Regions from separate parts of the Kribbella sp. NPDC050124 genome, predicted to be linked through region 2. Evidence: riboswitches for the same ligand, from Rfam matches in the RefSeq annotation. Region 2 holds a riboswitch; the other holds the start of a gene.

Region 1 (7,173 bases), on a different contig from region 2:
CGGCAGATTCGCCAACTGGATCGTCTGCGCCTCGATGCCGACGTGCAGCCCGAGCTTGATCCCCAACGTGAGTCCGAGGCTGACCCCGGCGATGATCCCGCCGGTCAGCAGCATCGCCTCGAGACTTCGAGCCGCCGCGGTCACGTAGTACCCGGTGATCGCGTCCTGGACGGCACCGGTGAGCGCGATCCCGGCCAGCAGCATGATGATGCCCGCGGCAACGACCAGTGACGGTTTCACCGGCGCGTGGACGGCGTACAGGATCAACGCGACCGCGGTGGCGACGAACGCGCCCGCGACCTGCTGGTAGAACGCGGGCAGCCGCTGCCTGTTGAACCAGCGGTTGTTCAGGTCGATCACGATCGCGGTCAGGACCGCGACCAGCGTGATCAACCAGCCGCCACCGAGCAGCAGCGTCGCGCCACCCGCCATCACACCCCAGGCCAATACGGCGCTCCAGCGCGGGTACGGCGGTCCCGCCGAAGTCAGCCGCGCCAGCTCACGACTCGCCTCGTCCCGGGTCACGTCGCCCCGGGCGAGTCGCCGTACCAGCCGATCGACATCGGTCAGCCGGGAGAAGTCCTGCGAGCGGTAGCGGACGAGGCGGATGTGGGTCTCCGGCGCGACGTCGGGCGCCGCCTGGTACGAGATCGCCATCGAGGTGAAGGTGATGTCGACCTCGCAGCCGCGCAGCCCGCCGGCCGCGGTGACCCCGAGGATGGTCGCGGTGGCGTCCGCCGTACCGGCGCCGCTGGACAGCAGCACCTCGCCGACCCGCAGGGCCAGGTCGAGCGTCCGGTAGACGTCCTGCTGCTCCTCGCGATCCATCAGGCGTCGAGCAGCCGGTTGGCCATCGCCAGGTCGGTGATCAGGATGTTGACCCAGCCGCCGAGCAGGGCCGCCCGGATCGCGGAGAACTTCCGGTCGCCGCCGGCCACCCCGATCCGGCGCGGCACCGCCAAAAGCTCCTTGGCGGTCACCCCGATGACTCGCTGGTCGAACGTCGAGCGCACGTGCTTTCCCTCTTCGTCGAAGAACCGGAAACAGACGTCGCCCACCGCGCCGAGCCGGCGCAGCTCGTCCTGGTCGGCCTCCGCGACCGCGTTCCCACTGCGCTGCAGCAGCGGCGAGGGCTCGAGGCTGCCGATCCCGACCAGGGCGTCGGTGAGCTGTCCCCAGGTGCCCAGAACGTCCCGAACGGACACGTCGTTCATCATCGCCCGCCGGACCGCCGGGGTCCCGACCAGGCCCGGGGCGGGCAGGTAGACCGGCATCCCACCGGTCAGCTCGGCGAACCGGGCCGTCAGCCGGGTCGCCTGCATCTGCACCGCCGCGTCACCCAGCCCGCCGACGATCTGCACCACCCGGTCCACGACCGGCACGCTCTTGCGCGGCATCCGGTCGACCGCGCTGATCAGCGTCTCGCTCCAGGACGAGATGCCGATGACGTGCCCGCCGGTGAGCGTCATGTCGATGTACGCCGCGGCGCCCGAGCCGAGCGCCGGGAGGACGTCGTCCGCCATCCCGAGGGTGTCGACGACGACCGCGTCCCGCAGTCCGTACCGGCCCTGGAGCTCGTCCTCGAGGTCACTGTGCACCCCGCTCGGCATGGTCACCACGGTGTGCACGATGCCGACCTCGACGGCTTGCTTGAGCATCCGCGAGACCCGCGCCTGGGACAGGTTGAGCTCGGCCGCGATCTTCGGCTGCCGGATGCCCTTCTCGTGGTACATCCGGGCCACCTTCGCCAGCAGCCGCAACTCGTCCAGCCCTGGCTGGCGCACCGCGCGGTTGTTCACGTCGAGACCCCCTAACAGACGACGACTATAGGTCAGCCAGGCAGATGTACACGCGGGGCTGTCCACCGGCGTCGGGGAGGACGGCCCGCGGCGAGTCGCGCTTGCCGGTGGCCACCACCGAGCCGTCGCGCGGGTCCACGATCGTGTACGGCAGCGGTACGTCGTCGTCGAACACCGGCACCGTGCCGCCGTGCTCCCGATAGATGACCAGCAGCCGCCCCGGCACGCTCAGCGCCCGGCCGGAGATCACCCGGGTCCAGTCCGGTTCCATGTCGGTCGTCGGCAGTCCACGCAGGATCTTGGTGAGCAGACCGAGGTACGACGACCCCTCGAAGCCGACCGCCTCCCGCCAGCCCGCGCCCGGCGCAGCGAAGTAGTCCGAGTGCCCCGGCTCGTCGGGATGCAGCTTCCACTGCCACAGGCTGCCGGCGCCGTAGACGACGCCCATCGTGCCGCCCGCGCACAGGTTGCTCCACGCCTCGTGCCCCTGCCACCAGCCGGTCGCCACGCCGGTCCGCCCGGTGTTCTCGTACGTCGGTTCGCCATTCGCGATCGCCTTGACGGGCTGATTGCGCCACATGTCCGCCACCCGCTCGGGCACGTGTTCACCGCTGTGGCCCGTCTGGCACCACTGGAAGTCCAGCCAGTCCGCGTCCTGGTGGGCGTCCGCATGGATGTGTGGGCGGTAGTGGATGCCCGTCGGCTGGGCGTAGCAGTCCGTCGCGTGGACCTCGGCCCCGCCGGCTGCGATCTGGGGCTCGCGACCCGAGCCGTCCCCGCCGACCAGGTAGATCGCCGGTTGAGCGCCGTACCGGGCGACCAGGTAACGGCAGTAGCGGGCGTACTCCGCCGGCGGTACGACGGTGCCGGCGACGTCGAGGCCCTTCCAGCCGAAGCCGTGGAAGACAGGCTGGAGCACCGGGACCAGCCCGTGCTCGACCAGGATCCGGAGCAGTTCGTCGAGGTACTGGAAGTACTCGACGTTCAACTGGTTCAGGTGTCCGTCGGCGAGGTCCTCGAAGCCGACCGCGAAGCCCTCGTCCTGGGTCCGGTCGCGCGGACCGACAGCACGCATGTCCGGTTGCACGGTCATCAGGAGGACGGCGTTGAACCCCTTGGCCTGCCGGTCGGCGGCGTACTCCCGGACCTGCTCGGGGGTCGCTCGCCAGGGCAGCGCCCACGCAGTGTCCCCGGCGAGGATGGCGGGCGTGCCGTCCGCGTGCACCAGACTGCGGCCGCCGGGCGACATCCGCCAGAAGCCGTGCGCGTAGAACGGGTTGTTTTGGTCAGGATCGGCCGGTTCCACGTCGAGCTCGCCGCTGTCCGAGCCACTCGTCCAGGTCCACCGGCCGGGTGACGGCGCGGCGAAGCGGACCCGCCAGATGTCACCGCCGTCCCAGAACGCAGGACGCCGCAGCCGGAGACCGCTCTCGTGCTCGAAGTCCGCCCACTCCTCGGCGGCGTACGGCTCGTCGTGAGTGCGGGTCAGCGACAGCTCGACCTCACGCCAGACTGAGATGGACATGACACTCCAAGGGTGGTTGAGACGGATAGACTGACCGGCGAACAGCAAGACCACACGTGCTCTGGGGTCGGTGAAATTCCGAGCCGGCGGTGACAGTCCGCGACCCGCAGCTCCGCAAGGAACTGCGGTTGACCCGGTGGAACTCCGGGACCGACGGTGAAAGTCCGGATGGGAAGACGCACGTGGCAGTCTTCGCGGTGCGCTGCCGTCGTCGTGGCCGGACGTGCCCGCGGAGCTTGTCGTTGCCCCGGAGTGCCAGGCCGAGAGGACAACGACCGTGCATTCCGCGACAGCACCCACGCACTTGGACACCATCCAGCGCGCGATCGACGAGATCGCCCTGGGACGGCCCGTCGTGGTCGTCGACGACGAGGACCGCGAGAACGAGGGCGACCTGACCTTCGCCGCGAGCCTGGCGACCCCCGAACTGATGGCGTTGCTGGTCCGGCACACCAGCGGTTACGTCTGCGCACCGGCCGCGCCGGAGGTCCTCGACCGGCTCGAGCTGCCGCTGATGGTGCCGGACAACCAGGACAGTCTGCTGACCGCGTACACGGTGTCGGTCGACGCGAGCAGCGGGATCGGTACCGGCATCTCGGCCGCCGACCGGGCCCGGACCGTCCGCGTGCTGGCCGACGTTGCGGCGCAGCCCACGGACCTGATCCGGCCCGGTCACATCCTCCCGCTGCGGGCAGTGGAAGGTGGTGTCCGGCAGCGGCCCGGTCACACCGAGGCCACCGTCGAGCTCGTCCGGCTGGCCGGGCTGCCGCCGGTCGGCGTGATCGGCGAACTGATGAACGACGACGGCACCCTGATGACCGGGCCCGACCTGCGTGCGTTCGCCGACACTCACGGTTTCGCGATGATCTCGATCGCCGACCTGGTCAGCTACTTGTCTTGACCAGTTGGCGGGCGGAGTCCGCGATGCCCTCCGGCGAGAGCCTGTAGCGGTCCAGCAGGTACCCGGCCGACCCCGTGGGCGCGAACTCGGGGATCCCGAGGATCGACACCCGCGCCGGATGCTGCTGTACGACGGTCTCCGCGACCGCACCGCCGAGGCCGCCACCGGACACCGCCTCTTCCGCGGTGACGATGCCGGCCGTCTCCCGCGCGGCCGCGACCACGGCCTCGACGTCGAGCGGTTTCACCGTCGGCATCGACAGCACCCGGGCCGAGATCCCTTCGGTGGCGAGCTGTTCGGCCGCGGCCAGCGCCCGCCACAGCACGGTCCCGTTGCTGATCAGCGTCACGTCGTCGCCGCCCCGGACCGTGATCGCCTTGCCCAGCCGGAACTCGTAGTCGTCGGCGTACACCTTCGGCACGCTCATCCGGCTGACCCGGATGAACACCGGCCCGTCCGAAGCCGCCGCCCAGCGCAGCGCGGCCGCGGTCTCGATCGGGTCGGCCGGGACGATCACGGTCATGTTGGAGATCGCGCGCAGCCAGGCGATGTCCTCGATCGAATGGTGTGTCGGGCCGAGTTCGCCGTACGCGACGCCCGGGCTCATCCCGCACAGCTTCACGTTCGTGTTCGAGTAGGCGACGTCGGCCTTGATCTGCTCCAGCGCGCGGCCGGTCAGAAAGCAGGACGCGGCCGAGACGAACGGGATCCGGCCGCCGTTGGCCAGGCCGGACGCGACGCCGACCATGTCCTGCTCGGCGATCCCGACGTTGATCAACCGGTCCGGGAACGCCTTGCGGAAGCTGTTCAGCTTGCTGGACCCGACCGAGTCGTTCACCACCCCGACGATCCGGTGGTCCGCGTGCGCGAGCTCGGCAAGCGTCTCGACGTACGCGTCCCGGCAGTCGTACCGCGGCTGGTCCGCGATCGAGGTGGTGTCGACAACGGTCATGCCTGCTCCTTGGCGTATCCGGGAACAACAGCTTCCAGCTCGGTCAGCGCCTGCCGGAACTCCGCCGCGTCCGGCACCCGGTGGTGCCAGGCGACGTTGTTGCTCATGAACGAGATCGGGTGCCCCTTGTGCGTGTGGGCGATCACGAAGGTCGGCTTGCCGGGCCGGAAGGGTACGGCGGACAGCACGTCGAGCAGCTCGCCGTGGTCATGGCCGTTCACCTCCACCACCGCGAACCCGAACGCCATCGCCTTCTCCGGCAGCGGATCCAGGTCGTTGGTCTCCTTGGTGGTGGCGCCCTGCTGCAGCCGGTTCCGGTCGACGATCACGGTCAGCCGGTCCAGCTGGTACTGCGAGGCCGCCATCATCGCCTCCCAGTTGCTGCCCTCCTGCAGCTCGCCGTCGCCGACCAGCACGTAGGTCCGGCGCATCGACACGTCCAGCTTGGCCGACAGCGCGTGCCCGACCGCGACCGGCAGCCCGTGGCCGAGCGGACCGGTGTTCGCCTCGACCCCGGCGACCTTGTTCCGGTTCGGGTGCCCGTTCAGGGCGGACTCGGGCTTGAGGAAGGTGGCGAGCTCGTCGACCGGCAGGAACCCGAAGGTGGCCAGCGTGGTGTACAGCGCGCCGGCGACGTGCCCCTTGCTCAGGATGAACCGGTCGCGCTCGGGATCGGCCACCGTCTCCGGCGTGATGTCGAGCACCGCGCCGTACAGGGTGGCCAGGATGTCGATGGCGGAGAAGTCGCCGCCGATGTGGCCGGCGCCGGCGTGGTGGACCAGCTTGAGGTCCTGGATCCGGATCTGCCGGGCCGCCTCGGCGATGTGCGCCACCTGCTCGGCCCGGCTGCTGTGGATCGGCAGCCTGCCCAGCACCGGCATCGTCGTGTGTTCGACCGTCAGACTCATACGATCTCCGCCATCGAGCTCAGCAGCACCTTCTGGACCAGCTTCTGGGCGGCCAGCGCGTCGTGCGACGCCTGCGCCGCGGCCAACGCCTCGTCGTCCAGTACGTCGAGCGCGTGGTGCACCGCCTTGAGGAAACGGATCGCCTGCTTGGCCGCCTCGACACTGTCCTCGCGGAACGGGAACTGGTCCAGCTGCCAGACACCCTCCCAGTTGTTCTTTCGCAGCGTGTGGAAGAACTCGAACGTCTCGACCAGGTGCACCGAGCCGACCACCATGTCGTCGTCCCAGCCACGCAGGTTGTCGTTCACGTCGATCGCGAACAGCCGGTTGTAGTCGATCGCCAGCTGGGCGGCGTCGGCCGGGGTCTCCTGGCCGTACAGCGAGTGCCCGAAGTCGAGCAGGATGCCGAGGTTGGGCAGGCCGATCTTCTCGATTCCGAGCAGCGTCCGGGCGACGTTCGGGAAGATGATCTTCACCCGCGGCTCACGGGGCTTGTACTCGATCACGAAGTTGATGTCCGGGTGCGCGGAGACGAGCTCCTTCAGGCCGTCCAGCGCCAGGTTCCAGATGTCGTGGTAGTCCACCTGGAACGGGTAGTCCCAGCCGTCCTGGCCGGGCCAGAGCTTCACGTACGAGCAGCCCAGGTCCAAGGCCTGCTCGGTGGCGTTGTGCATCAGCTCCAGCGCCTGCTTGCGGACGCCGGGGTCGGGGTTGGTGAAGGATCCCTTGACGAAGTCGCGGGTGTAGATCTCCGGCGTGATCGCGATCGCCTTGAGGTTGTTGCGCTGCAGCGCGTCCTTGACCTCGTCCAGCGTCCCGTCGTACCCGGCGAACGGCCAGTTCAGGTCGACCACGGACAGGTCGCCGACGGCGCCGGCGCGGTCGATCTGTTCGAGCAGTCCGACGGGGTCGCCGTACCCGTCGGTGGCGTAGCGGTCCTTGTAGGTCGCGAAGTGCCAGATACCCGCGCCGAAGACCGGCATGTCAGTCATTGGTGGTTACTCCTTCGTGTGGGGCGGTTTCGGTCAGCCTTTGAGAGAGCCGGCGGTGAGGCCGCCGACGATCCAGCGCTGCAGGAGGGTGTACGC
Region 2 (7,173 bases):
CACCGGCAAGCCCGAGTACGTCGACGGCGCCACCCCCGTCGCCGGCACCTCAGTCACCCCGTCACCGACCGCCACCCCCTCGGAATCCGGCAACGAGAACGAAAACGGCAGCACCCCCCAGGCCGGCGGCCCCGTCCAGGGCAACCCGCCCAACTCCACCGACACCACCCCCATCGCCCTCATCGCCGGCCTCTCCGGCGGCGGCGTAGTCCTCCTCCTGGTAGGCGCCCTAGCCCTCCTCCGCCTTCGCCGAAAGCCCGCCATAACCCAACCAAGCGCCACCGCATGGCGCTCCGGCCCCCAGCAGTACCCCAACCACCCCAATCCCAGCGGCCACCCCAACCAACGCGGCCAACGCCCGTCCCAACCGCCGTACAACTAACCCGCCACGCACCCCACCAGAGCCCGGGCCCACAGCCCGGGCTCTGCCCACGTCAGCCGGCGCCGTGCTGTTGATCTCACCCGTGACGCATCCCGCCTCAGTAGCCCCTGGAACCTGCCCCGCGTCAGGCCTCAGTTAAGGAGGAGCCAGGAGCCTGCGGCTAGCGGGCCTCCAGCCCTTGGACACCCGATCGCACGGGCAACTCCGAGCCAACCAACGCCATGGCCTGCCCTCGCCCCACTCCACCCCGGCGCCTCGCACGCGTCAGCAACGTGCAAACCCTCGGTGGGCCAACCGGTCCCTCCAACCGACGTTGCAGAACTCGGTCAGCAGACACACGGCCAACTCACCGCCGTCCGCCCGCCCTAACGCCGGACCGCCCGCCTAACGCCGGACCGCCGACTCGACCGCCGGACCGCCGGAGCTCCGGCTCGACCGCCGTACGGCGAGCTGAGCGGACCTGCTGCTGACCAAGCGGTCATGGGGCGCTTCTCAAGCTCCGGAGCCGTCTGGGGTTTGGTGCTACTTGAGGACGAGCCAGGTGGCTGTTCCTAGGAGGGCTAGTGCTCCGGTGAAGCTCAACGAGGCGACCCAGACGAGCAGGCGACTGCCGGGGCGAGCGGCCTGGGTGGTGGTAGCGGAGGCGGGGGATGCCGAGGCGGGTGATGCCGAGGTGGTCGGGGATGTGGCGGGGGTGTGCGAGGGGTGGATTCGGGCGGGGGTGGGTATGGCGGGGCGGGCGGCGACGCTGGCGTCGGCGGGGCCTGTGGTTGATGTCGGGGTTGTTGGGGTGGTGGGTTCTGGGGCGGGCGGCGGGGTTGGGTAGTGGGCGGGGTTGGTGGTTGATGGTGGTGGGGTTGGGGCTGGGATGGGGTTGGTTGGGGGTGGGCCGGTGGGGGTCCATGGGGGTGGGAGGGGTGGGAGTTGGTCGAAGACTTCGGGGGAGTCGGGGTGGGTGGACCAGGGGGTGGTGGAGGTGGGTGGGAGGGCGCCGGACTCGGCCAGGAGGCGGCCGGCACCGCGGGCTGTGGTGGGGCGGTGAGTGGGGTCGGTCGCCGTACTGCGGTGGATGAACTCGGCGAGGGGGCCTTCGACGGGTGGGAGTTTGCCGTCGGGGCCGGGGCGTTCGCCGGTGAGGAGTTCGGCGGCGACGGCGCCGACTGTGTAGAGGTCCTGGCGGGGGTCGGGATCGGCGCCGGCGAGTTGTTCGGGGGCAATGTAGCCGGGGGTGCCGAGGATTGTGCTGTGACGGGTCATCCGGGGTTCGTCGAGCAGGCCGGCGATGCCGAAGTCGGACAGGCGCAGGTGCGGGCGGCCCTTGCCGGTGGCGTCGAGGAGCAGGTTGGCGGGTTTGAGGTCGCGGTGTACGACGCCGGCCGCGTGTACTGCGGACAGGCCGTGCAGCAGTTGGTCGAGCAGTACGGCGACGTACGACGTCGGTAGTGGGCCGTGGTCGCCGAGCAGGGTCGCAACCGAGCCGCCGCGGACGAGGTCCATCGCGAACACGACCTTGTCGTCGTCAGCCGCCCACCCGTGCGGCGCCACCACGTGCGGGTGCTCGATCCGCAGCGACTGCTCCCGGACGAACCGCAGCAGGGTCGCGGCGTCGTGCTGCCCGAGCACCTTCGCCGCCACGTACGCCGACCGCCGCAGGTCCCACGCCCGCCACACCGAGCCCATCCCGCCGGTCCCGATCAGATCGATCAGCCGATACCGCCCCGCAAACGCCTCCACCGACGAAAACCTACCGCCCCACCAGCCGAGCCCACCCCAACCACCACGAGCCCCCAGCCACCTCGACCTACCAGTCACTGCCGGGTTATCGCACCGATGCCGTGCTGTAACCCGTCAGCGGTGAAACAGCTGTCGGTGGGGATCAGCCCGCCGACAGTGAACCAAACCGGCGGCCGGGGCATGGTCGCGAAGGTGGTTGGGTGGGGTGGCGCTGGGCTGATGGGGTCGGGTGTGGCCGCTTGTCCTGGGCGTTGGGGTGGGGTGCGGCCGCTTGTCCTGGGCGTTGGGGTGGGGTGGCCTGAGGGGGGTGCGGGCGCTTGTCGTGGGCGTTGGGGTGGGGCTGAGGGTGGGGGTGAGCGTTGGGTGGGGGTGACCAGGATGTGACCTGGGTCCTGGTGGGGTGGGGTGGGGGTGGCACACTTGAAGTACGAGTGAACCCACTCGCGTGCTCCGGGGTCGGTGTAATTCCGAGCCGGCGGTGACAGTCCGCGACCCGGCCGCAGCAGTTGAGCGGCCGGTTGACCTGGTGGAATTCCGGGACCGACGGTGAAAGTCCGGATGGGAGGCGCACGCGATCGGCGGGTGCGCTCTGACGTTCGGCAACGCGACCCACAAGGTCTGCCGCGAGGTGCGGCGAGCGACCCCCGGACGGCAGTGCGTTTGCGCCGGTTGTCACGACCCCCGGAGTGCGTCCGTGACAACGAGGGACCGTGAGTGAACAACGCTTCGCCGATCGACGTCGCCTGGATGCGGCGTGCGATCGAGCTGGCCGCGAAGGGTATCGGCAGCACCCACCCGAACCCGGTGGTCGGCTGTGTCGTCACCGGCCGGGACGGGCATCCGGTCGGTGAGGGCTTCCATGCCGTTGCCGGTGGCCCCCATGCCGAGATCGTGGCGCTGACGATGGCCGGCGACCGGGCCCGCGGCGGTACGGCGTACGTGACGCTCGAACCGTGCAACCACACCGGCCGGACCGGGCCGTGTGCCGACGCGTTGATCGAGGCCGGTGTCGCGCGGGTCGTGTACGCCGTACCGGACCCAAACAGGCAGGCCGCCGGCGGCGCCGAGACGCTCCGGAACAAGAACATCCAGGTCATCGAGGGCGTGCTGCAGGAGGAGGCCGAGGCGGTCAACCACGTGTGGCTGCACAGCGTCCGGATGGGCCGCCCGTTCGTCACCTGGAAGTTCGCGACTACCTTGGACGGGCGGTCGGCCGCGCCGGACCGGACCAGCAAGTGGATCACGGGACCGATCGCGCGCGCCGACGTACACCGCAAGCGGGCCGAGTGCGACGCGATTGCCGTCGGCACCCAGACCGTGCTGGACGACGACCCGGAGCTGACGGTCCGCGACGAGCACGACGTACCGGCGGCCCGGCAGCCGCTGCGGGTCGTGGTCGGCGACCGGGAGATCCCGGAGACCGCGAGGGTCCGCAACGACCGCGCGCGGACACTGATCCTGCCGACGCACGACCCCGCCGAGGTGCTCCGGCAGCTCGACGACCACCACATCCGGCACCTCTGGCTCGAGGGCGGCCCGACGCTGGCCGCCGCCTTCCTGCGCGCCCAGCTGGTCGACCAGATCGTCGCGTACGTCGCCCCGGCCGTGCTCGGCTCCGGGTACGCCGCGATCGGCGATCTCGGCGCGGAATCGATCGACCACCTTCGGCGGTTCAAGCTAGCGGACGTCACCCGTCTCGGCGACGACGTCCGGCTGACCCTGACTCCTCTTGGAGGGAAGTAGATGTTCACCGGCATCATCGAAGAACTCGGCACCGTCGAGTCGCTGGACCTGCTGGACGGAGACGCCGCCCGGCTCACCATTCGGGGCCCGAAGGTGACCGAGGACGCCGGGCATGGCGACTCGATCGCGGTCAACGGCTGCTGCCTGACGGTGATCGAGCACGGTGCCGGCGTCTTCACCGCCGACGTGATGCGCGAAACCCTGAAGCGGACCAGCCTGGGCAGCCTGGACAAGGGCTCGAGCGTCAACCTCGAGCGTGCGGTCACGGCTCACGCCCGGCTCGGTGGGCACATCGTCCAGGGCCATGTGGACGGCACCGGGACGATCGCGAGCCGCACGCCGGCCGAGCACTGGGAGGACGTTCGCGTCGCGACCACGCCCGAGATCCTCAAGTACGTCGCCGAGAAGGGCTCGATCGCCATCGACGGCGTCTCCCTGACCGTCACCGACGTGGACGACGCGACCGGAACCTTCGGGGTCAGCCTGATCCCGACCACGCTCGAGCTGACTGTGCTCGGCCGCAACGCGGTCGGCGACACGGTCAACCTCGAGGTCGACGTGATCGCCAAGTACGTCGAGCGGCTGCTCACCGCCAAAGGAGGGGACCAGTGATCGACTGGTTGCTGCACTCGGAGGTGGAGATCGCCGGCTCGCCGGTGCTCGTTCGCGAGATCGTCGGCAACGTGTTCGGCCTGGGCAGCGCCCTGTTCGGCATGCGCCGGCTGGTCGCCGCGTGGCCGGTCGGCATCGTCGGCAACGTCCTGCTGTTCACCGTCTTCGTCGGCGGCATCTTCGACACGCCGCAGGACAAGGATCTATGGGGTCAGGCCGGTCGCCAGGTGTTCTTCGCGCTGGTCAGCCTCTACGGCTGGTACCGCTGGTACCAGACCCGCCACGGCGGTGCGGGCAAGGCAGTGCAGCCGCGGTGGGCGACCACGCGTGAACGGCTCGAACTTCTCGGCATCGCGGTCGTCCTCTACGCGATCTCGTACGTCGTCCTGCGCGAGCTCGGCTCGTGGGGACCGCAGTGGGACGCGTGGATCCTGACCGGCTCGATCCTCGCGACGTACGGGATGGCTCGCGGGTTCGTCGAGTTCTGGCTGATCTGGATCGCCGTCGACGTGGTCGGCGTACCGCTGCTGATCCAGGCGAAGTTCTACCCGTCGGCGACGATGTACATCGTCTACGGGTTGTTCTGTGTCGTCGGGTTCGCCTCCTGGTGGCGGATCCAGAACCGGGAGCGGACCGTGGCTCCGGAACCAGTGGTGGTGGGCTGACATGGGTGATGTGCTGAAGCTGGACACGATCGAGCACGCGATCGACGAGATGCGGGCCGGGCGGCCGGTGATCGTGGTCGACGACGAGGACCGCGAGAACGAGGGCGACCTGATCTTCGCCGCGTCCAAGGCGACACCGGAGCTGCTGGCGTTCCTGATCCGGTACAGCTCCGGCGTGGTCTGCGTCCCGATGGAGGGCGCCGAGCTGGACCGGCTCGGCATCCCGCTGATGACCCCGCACAACCGGGAGCGGATGCGGACGGCGTACACGATCTCGGTCGATGCCCGCGACGGCGTCAGCACCGGGATCTCGGCCGCCGACCGGGCCCGGACGATCCGGGTGCTGACCGACTCCGCGTCCGAGCCGTACGACGTCGTCCAGCCGGGGCACGTGTTCCCGCTCCGCGCCCGCGACGGCGGCGTCTTGGTGCGGCCGGGGCACACCGAGGCGTCGATCGACCTGGCCCGGCTGGCCGGGCTGACGCCGGCTGCGGTGATCTCGGAGCTCGTGAACGACGACGGCACGATGAAGCGCGGCCCGGAGCTGCGTGAGTTCGCCGACGAGCACGGGCTGGTGCTGGTGTCGATCGACGATCTGATTCGCTACCGGCGCCGTACCGAGAGCCAGATCCAGCGCGTCGCGACCACCACCCTGCCGACCCAGTACGGCGATTTCGTTGCCCACGGCTACCGGAACGTCGTCGACGGGTCGGAGCAGCTGGCGCTGGTCCGCGGCGAGATCGGGGACGGGCCGACGCTGGTGCGACTGCACTCGGAATGCCTGACCGGTGACGTGTTCGGGTCACTGCGGTGTGACTGTGGTCCGCAGCTGGACGAGGCGCTGCGTCAGGTGGCGGCCGAGGGCGGTGTCGTCGTGTACCTGCGTGGGCACGAGGGCCGTGGGATCGGGCTGCTGCACAAGCTGCAGGCGTACGAGCTGCAGGACGCGGGCCGCGACACGGTCGACGCGAACCTGGACCTCGGGCTGCCCGCGGACGCCCGTGACTACGGCACCGGCGCGCAGATCCTGGCCGACCTCGGTGTCACGTCCGTCCGGCTGCTGACCAACAACCCGGACAAGCTGGCCGGCGTCCAGGGCTACGGCATCGATGTGGTCGAGCGCCGGGGCATCTCGATCGACCCGACCGAACACAACCTGCGGTACCTGCGGACCAAGCGCGACCGGATGGGCCACCACCTGCCCGCCGGTGTCCTCGCCGAAGAGAACGGAGCCGGCTGATGTCGGGCAGTGGAGCACCCACCATCGAGACCCCGCGGGCCGACGGCGCCCGCGTCGCGATCGTCGGAGCGCAGTGGCACCCGAAGGTCACCGACGCCCTGGTGGCCGGGGCGATCCGCGCGCTGGACGAGTCCGGCGTCACCGATTACACGGTGATCCGGGTGCCGGGATCCTTCGAGCTCCCGGTCGCGACGTTGCACGCGGCGAAGAGCGGGTACGACGCGGTGATCGCGCTCGGAGTCGTGATCCGCGGGGATACCCCGCACTTCGAGTACGTCTGCCAGGCCGCGACCGAGGGCCTGATGCAGGTCGGCGTGAGTACGGGCGTCCCGATCGGCTTCGGCGTACTCACGTGTGACAACGACCCGCAGGCGCTGGACCGCGCCGGGCTCCCGGACAGCCGCGAGGACAAGGGCTACGAGGCAACCCAGGCCGCGCTCTCGACCCTGGTGGCGATCCGTAGCCTTTAGCCTCATGGACTGGCACCGCTGGCACGGCGACTACGACGTACCCGGTTCGTTCCTCGCGCGGCGTCTGGAGGTTGTGCAGGCGCAGCTCCGGCTGGCGCTGGATGCTGCGCCGCCCGGCCCGCTGACGGTGGTGAGTCTCTGCGCCGGCGAGGGCCGCGACCTGCTCGAGGTGCTGCCCGGGCACCCACGTCGTGACGATGTGCGGGCCCGGCTGGTCGAGTTGGATCCACGCAGTACGGCGGTTGCCGCGGAGGCGATCCGGGTCGCGGGGCTGACCGACGTCGAGGTGGTCGAGGGCGATGCGGCGTTGACGGATCAATACCGGGG

What was found. A riboswitch is a leader RNA that binds a small molecule or an ion and turns the genes downstream of it on or off. The one in region 2 is predicted to bind FMN.
Region 1: another riboswitch for FMN. It lies ahead of ribB (3,4-dihydroxy-2-butanone-4-phosphate synthase); the one in region 2 lies ahead of ribD (bifunctional diaminohydroxyphosphoribosylaminopyrimidine deaminase/5-amino-6-(5-phosphoribosylamino)uracil reductase RibD).

Annotation. Positions count from the first base shown of each region.
Region 1 covers NZ_JBITJU010000001.1:975,172-982,344, reverse strand. Annotated here, with positions in the region: gene ACIBL3_RS04930 (threonine/serine exporter ThrE family protein) at 1-828, opposite strand, end outside; gene ACIBL3_RS04925 (sugar-binding transcriptional regulator) at 828-1,799, opposite strand; gene ACIBL3_RS04920 (DUF4038 domain-containing protein) at 1,825-3,324, opposite strand; FMN riboswitch at 3,377-3,510, shown strand; gene ribB (3,4-dihydroxy-2-butanone-4-phosphate synthase) at 3,602-4,225, shown strand; gene ACIBL3_RS04910 (transketolase family protein) at 4,209-5,177, opposite strand; gene ACIBL3_RS04905 (transketolase) at 5,174-6,085, opposite strand; gene ACIBL3_RS04900 (sugar phosphate isomerase/epimerase family protein) at 6,082-7,077, opposite strand; gene ACIBL3_RS04895 (carbohydrate ABC transporter permease) at 7,111-7,173, opposite strand, start outside.
Region 2 covers NZ_JBITJU010000008.1:264,480-271,652, forward strand. Annotated here, with positions in the region: gene ACIBL3_RS21080 (VWA domain-containing protein) at 1-382, shown strand, start outside; gene ACIBL3_RS21085 (serine/threonine-protein kinase) at 905-2,116, opposite strand; FMN riboswitch at 2,558-2,691, shown strand; gene ribD (bifunctional diaminohydroxyphosphoribosylaminopyrimidine deaminase/5-amino-6-(5-phosphoribosylamino)uracil reductase RibD) at 2,831-3,859, shown strand; gene ACIBL3_RS21095 (riboflavin synthase) at 3,860-4,471, shown strand; gene pnuC (nicotinamide riboside transporter PnuC) at 4,468-5,136, shown strand; gene ACIBL3_RS21105 (bifunctional 3,4-dihydroxy-2-butanone-4-phosphate synthase/GTP cyclohydrolase II) at 5,138-6,376, shown strand; gene ribH (6,7-dimethyl-8-ribityllumazine synthase) at 6,376-6,846, shown strand; gene ACIBL3_RS21115 (class I SAM-dependent methyltransferase) at 6,851-7,173, shown strand, end outside.